Linked DNA regions of Pseudorhodoplanes sinuspersici. The protein of the gene in region 2 interacts with the protein of the main gene of each other region in a pairwise test. Links are inferred from orthologs where the notes say so. Each region holds a gene or a part of one and is shown on either strand. Other genes may lie near its edges.

Region 1 (2,980 bases), 1.2 Mb from region 2 along the record:
GAGATCATTCATCGCGCGGCCAGAGCGTTTTCAAGCGAAGGGGGCACAGGTTCACCTGAAGAAAACGCGACAACACAAAAGGACGGCGGGCGATGACGGTGCATAGCACCTCGCTCAAGCGTTCTGCGTTGCGCCTCCTGGAGCAGCTTGCCCCCGGTCAGCGCCCGGTAGCGTCAGCGCAGCAGGCTGATGCGGATCTTCTGGTGAAGAACGATCTTGCGACAATGCCGTCGCAGGGTTGCCTTGCGTTGACGGACGCGGGAAGGGCCTTCCTCACCCGAAGAGCTCATGCGCAGCAGGATCGTGGGGCTTCGCAGGTCGACGCGTTCCGTGCGCAGCATCTGTCGATCGTGAGCGCGGATGCATCGGCAAGAAGCGGCCTAGGGCCGAAATTCGATGAATCGGAAAGTCCGCTTGTGTGGCTCGCCCGGCGGAAGGGAACGGACGGCCGGCCGCTGATCGAACCGCATCAATTGCAGGCCGGTGAGCGGCTGCGCGCGGAATTCACTGCCGCGCAGATGATGCCGCGCACCACATCGAACTGGCATGCGCCGATCGCCGGGCGCAGACGCGATGGACATGCAGGCGAGCACATGACCGACCATATGGTGGCGGCGCGCCAGCGCATGCGGCATGCGCTCGATGCGGCGGGGCCGGAATTCTCAGGCCTGTTGCTGGACGTCTGCTGCTTTCTGAAGAAACTGGATGAGGTCGAGCGCGAGCGCCGCTGGCCAGCGCGTTCCGCCAAGGTCGTGCTGCAATTGGCGCTCGAACGGCTGGCCCGGCATTTCGGCTATCAGCGTGATGCGACCGGAAAGGCTGCGGCGGCTGTCCGCACCTGGGCGGCAGACGATTTCCTGTCGGAGATTTGAGGCAGGACTCATGAATTGAGATCACGACCCGCGCGAGCGGAAGCCTCAAGCCGACCCGCACCGAAGTCTCTGCGGCTTTCCTTCAACTGCCGAAGAGACTGAATATCGCAGCGAAGAAAGCAGCGATCGCGCCAAGCACACCAAAAACAACTGCGGCAATGGCATCCAGAACCATTTCGACAAGATCGGACGCCGCGCTTGCCGCAACCACGACAATGCCGAAACCGGCTGCGATCAGCAGAGACGTGAGAACGCTGAGAGCCATGAACCACAGCAGGAGGAAGATCAGCCCGCTCACGATCACCGTCGCCACGAGGCGTCGAGCCATGGCGCTCGCTGACGCAGGCCGCGTGACCGGCTCATGAGGTGCGTTCATAACCGGTTCTCCGGGGATCTGTGCATCGTGTCGCGGGGTCTAGGCGACGGCCATCGCGGCTCGGGCGTCCGACTGAATACGATCGACCATGGCGCGGAAGCCGTTCGAGCGCTGCGGCGTCAAATGCTCGCGCAGGCCGAGCTTTTCGAACAGGGAATGTGCGTCGGTCGACAAAATCTGCGTCGCAGATTTCCCGGAATACAGCGCGAACAGGATCGCGATCAGCCCGCGCACGATATGCGCATCGCTGTCGCCCTGGAACTCCAGAACGGGGCCGGCCGCACCGTTAGGCTGCACGGCGGTTTTCATCCAGACCTGGCTGGCGCAGCCGCGGACCTTGTTGGCCTCGGTCCGGGCCTCGTCCGGCAATTCGGGCAATGCACGGCCCAGCTCGATGATGTACCGGTAGCGGTCGTCCCACTCATCAAGCAGCTCGAAATTGTCAGTGATCTCTTCGATCGTCATCAGTCCGTCCGGTTCTGGGATTTTCCTCAAGATATAAGCAGCCGGACGGGCCAGATCACGATGATTTTGGATCGGAACCGATCCAAAATCATAAACGTGATCGATTCTAATAAGTTAGAGCATGATGTCGTCCGAAAACCGCTTCGCACTTTCGGCATCATGCTCGCGCAAAAGCGTGGATATGGTTCCCGAACGGTCAGGTGGGACGGCGCGGGTCCTTCGGCGGCATCGGACCGCGCCATTCCGGATTGAGATCGGCCGGCGTCAATGTGTTTTGCGACTGCGGCAGCGGGCCGGAACGGCCAATCGAGCCGGTCTGCGCGGGTGCGAGGCTGTCCTGCAGCAGGTCGAACAGATAGCGCGCGCCGGCCTGGGCGCGTTGACCGAAGGCAACGGCCGCTTGGCCTCCCACCTGGCAGGCCTCCGGCTGACGCTCGCAGAAGCCACTCATGTCCGAGACGGCCGCGCTTGCCGCGCTCACCGCATCGGCGGCGCCGATCGCCGGTGCCTGACTCTCAGCTTGATATTTTCCGCTTGGCAGAAGGACGAGCACGATGCTCAGCCAGAATGCCACCCGCAGCAGAAAGAACATGACGCAAACCCCGAAACTCCCCGGCGGCTCGTTTGGCCGCTTGTCCGACAGGTATCAGGCGCGGCTGAAAAGCCAGTTTTGGTTTTTGGGCTTATTCGATGAGAATGATCGGAGATTTTGAATAGAATTTGAATCATTTCTTAGCGCAAGCGACGCCAAAAGGCCTTGTGTTTCCGCGCGATGGCCGGAATCCACTACCGTGACGGACCCGGCCCAATTTCACCATTCGTTCACGATGAAGCGCGGCCACGGATTATTTTTGCCGAGCCAGGAGCGCGGCGACGCCGCAAAGTCCGTTCCCTTAGCGTTCGCTTAAGCCGGGTCTGACACGATCCCGGTCCTAAATGGGGAGTGTGTCAGCCAAGGCTGCTGACGCAGTGGGTTGCTTTGAGTCTGGTTCAGCCGTTTCGCGACTATATCGACGGCCTCGTTCATCCGTCCGTCCAGCATGATGCGCTGGCGGCGCGGCGGCATCGCGCATTCATCGCGCCGCGGCTTTTGGGTTCGCTGATCGCGATCGCGGCTTTTCCGGTTTATCTCGCGACGCGCGGTGTTCCGACGGCGCTCGAGATCGCGATCTTCGCCTGGCTCGTGGTGCCGATCCTTGTCGCCTATTTCCTGTCGCGGACCGGCCAATATGAAAGCGCGCATATTCTCTCGTCGCTGTCGCTGACC
Region 2 (2,944 bases):
GCGGGCGCATCGGTCGCCTTGATCGAGACGCATGATGGACCGGAGGGCGTAGCTTATCAGTCGAACACGCTGGTCGAGATCGATGCCGGCGACGGCGCCAAGATCGATCACATCCGCAACAACAATGCCGGCAATGCCGCGCTCGGGCTGTCGACGCTCGGCGCGCAGGTCGGACGCGACGCAAGGCTCAGCAGCTTTTCGATGAATGTCGGCGGGGCGATGTCGCGCCATCAGATCTTCATCGCGCTGAACGGCAAGGGCTCGGAACTCGCCTTGCAAGGGGCTTCGCTCTTGCGCGGGCGCCAGCATGCCGACACCACGATGGAAATCGACCACGTGGTCGGTCACTGCACCGGGCGTGAATTGTTCAAGTCGGTGCTCGACAATGAGAGCCGCTCGGTCTTTCAGGGCAAGATCATCGTGCGCCCGGACGCGCAGAAAACCGATGGCAAGATGGCCTCGCATGCGCTGCTGCTGTCAGAAGATGCCGAAGCCGATCACAAGCCGGAGCTGGAAATCTTCGCCGACGACGTCGTCTGCGGACACGGCGCCACGGCCGGCGCGCTTGATGAGGATCTGCTATTCTATCTGAGGGCACGCGGCATTCCGCAGAAGGAAGCCGAGGCGCTGATGATCGAGGCCTTTGTCGGCGAGACGGTTGAAGCGGTGAGCCATGAAGCCTTGCGCGAGGCGCTGATGACCCAGACACGCGACTGGCTCGCGTCCCGGACGTAGTTGTTATCCCTCCCTGTGCGGGAGGGACAGGAAAGTGAAGTGCATGAACAAGGCTGTCACGATCGAGCCTTATGACGTTGCCCGCATTCGCGAGGATTTCCCCGCGCTGGCGATGCAGGTTTATGGCAAGCCGCTGGTTTATCTCGATAACGCGGCTTCCGCGCAAAAGCCGAAGGCGGTGCTGGATCGCATCCAGCATGCCTACACGCATGAATATGCCAATGTGCATCGCGGTCTGCATTATCTCGCCAATGCCGCAACCGACGCCTATGAAGGCGCGCGCGAGATCGTCGCGAAATTCCTGAATGCCCCGCGCAAGGAAGAAGTGATATTCACGCGCAACGCGACCGAGGCGATCAATCTCGTTGCCTACACCTTCGGCCGCGAGCGCTTGAAAGAGGGCGACGAGATCGTGCTCTCGATCATGGAGCACCATTCCAACATCGTGCCATGGCATTTCCTGCGCGAACGGCAGGGCGCGGTGATCAAATGGGCGCCGATCGACGAGGACGGCAATTTCCTGATCGACGAGTTCGAGAAGCTCTTGACGCCGCGCACCAAGATGGTCGCGATCACGCATATGTCGAATGCACTCGGCACCTATGTGCCGGTGAAAGAGGTGGTCCGCATTGCGCATGCGCGCGGCATTCCGGTGCTGGTGGATGGCAGCCAGGCTGCGGTGCATCTGCCGATCGACGTGCAGGACATCGGCTGTGATTTCTACGTGTTCACCGGCCACAAGATCTACGGGCCGTCTGGTATCGGCGTGCTGTGGGGCAAGTCGCAGCACCTCGAAGCCATGCCGCCGTTCAATGGCGGCGGCGAGATGATCCGCGATGTGTTCGAGGACCGCGTCACCTATGGCGATCCGCCGCACAAGTTCGAAGCCGGTACGCCGCCGATCGTGCAGGCGATCGGTCTCGGCGCCGCCATCGAATACGTGAATTCGATCGGCAAGGAGCGCATCCGCGCGCACGAGGAAAGCCTGCTCCGCTATGCGCATGACCGGCTGCGGGAACTCAATTCGGTGAAGATCTTCGGCCAGGCGAAGGAAAAGGGGGCGGTGATTTCCTTCGAAATGAAGGGGGCGCATCCGCACGATGTCGCCACCATCATTGACCGCTCCGGCGTCGCCGTGCGAGCCGGAACCCATTGCGTGATGCCGCTCTTGAACCGACTCGGCGTGACGGCCACATGCCGGGCATCATTCGGGCTTTATAATACCAAGGACGAAGTCGACAGCCTTGCGCGCGCCCTCGTGAAGGCCCAGGAATTTTTCTCATGACCGACGAAACAAAGACTGCAGAAACACAACCCGCCGAAACCCAGGCTGCGCCGCAGCCGGAATCGGCGCTGCCGGCCGAGGAGTTGTCGCGCATGAGCGAGGATATCGTCTCGGCGCTGAAGACCGTCTATGACCCGGAAATCCCGGCGGACATCTATGAACTCGGCCTGATCTACAAGGTCGATATCAAGGACGACCGGACCGTGGATGTCGATATGACGCTGACGACGCCGAATTGCCCCGCCGCCGCCGAACTGCCGATGATGGTGGAGAATGCGGTGGCGAGCGTGCAGGGCGTCGGCCCGGTCACCGTGCAGGTGGTCTGGGATCCGCCGTGGGATCCAAGCCGCATGTCCGATGAGGCCCGTCTCGTCCTGAACATGTGGTGATGAGGCGTTTGGCACCGAAGCTCAACGGCGTTCTGGAAACGGCGCTCTATGTCGACGATCTCGAGACGGCGGCGCGGTTTTACGAACAGGTGCTTGAACTTCCGGTGCTGACGCAGGATTCCCGCTTCCGCGCCTATGACGTTGGCGGCAGGAATGTGCTTTTGCTGTTTCATCGTGGCGCAACGCTGGAAACAGTCCATCTGCCGGGCGGCACCATTCCGCCGCATGACGGGCACGGGCCGCTGCATATCGCGTTCGCGGTCAGTGCGGACGACCTGCCGGTCTGGACCAAGCGGCTGGACTCGCACGGGATTGCCATCGAGGGCCGGACCGACTGGCCACGCGGCGGCCACAGCATCTATTTCCGCGATCCGGACGGTCATTTGCTCGAATTGGCCACACCCGGTTTGTGGGCGATCTATTGAGGCGCCGGAATGGCTGGAGCAAATCCAGGTTTTGCGGCCTTCACACGGCGAATTTCGTTGTTATTTTAGTGGCATGCGAGTCCGTTGCCGGACCTTGAATCCGGTGAGAG

Evidence for each region. Proteins that work in one complex are often made in the same cells at the same time.
Region 1: the proteins of CAK95_RS24985 (region 2) and CAK95_RS18840 interact in binary tests that used the Escherichia coli proteins (3 or more experiments, as listed by UniProt). The link is inferred for Pseudorhodoplanes sinuspersici from one-to-one orthologs.

Annotation. Positions count from the first base shown.
Region 1 is NZ_CP021112.1:3,884,195-3,887,174, forward strand. Bases 1-2,908 are described here. They hold CAK95_RS18840 (SufE family protein), read right to left. Parts: upstream 1,714-2,908; coding sequence 1,288-1,713; downstream 1-1,287. Other genes in these bases: CAK95_RS18825 (helix-turn-helix domain-containing protein), read left to right, coding at 1-96; CAK95_RS18830 (DUF6456 domain-containing protein), read left to right, coding at 93-872; CAK95_RS18835 (hypothetical protein), read right to left, coding at 955-1,248; CAK95_RS18845 (DUF5330 domain-containing protein), read right to left, coding at 1,910-2,305; CAK95_RS18850 (sensor histidine kinase), read left to right, coding at 2,693-2,908. In the rest of the region: more of CAK95_RS18850, read left to right, coding at 2,909-2,980. UniProt on the Escherichia coli protein: Participates in cysteine desulfuration mediated by SufS. Cysteine desulfuration mobilizes sulfur from L-cysteine to yield L-alanine and constitutes an essential step in sulfur metabolism for biosynthesis of a variety of sulfur-containing biomolecules.
Region 2 is NZ_CP021112.1:5,116,524-5,119,467, reverse strand. The notes cover bases 28-2,899. They hold CAK95_RS24985 (cysteine desulfurase), read left to right. Parts: upstream 28-778; coding sequence 779-2,020; downstream 2,021-2,899. Other genes in these bases: CAK95_RS24975 (VOC family protein), read left to right, coding at 2,409-2,834; CAK95_RS24980 (SUF system Fe-S cluster assembly protein), read left to right, coding at 2,017-2,409; sufD (Fe-S cluster assembly protein SufD), read left to right, coding at 28-735. Also shown: more of sufD, read left to right, coding at 1-27. UniProt on the Escherichia coli protein: Cysteine desulfurases mobilize the sulfur from L-cysteine to yield L-alanine, an essential step in sulfur metabolism for biosynthesis of a variety of sulfur-containing biomolecules.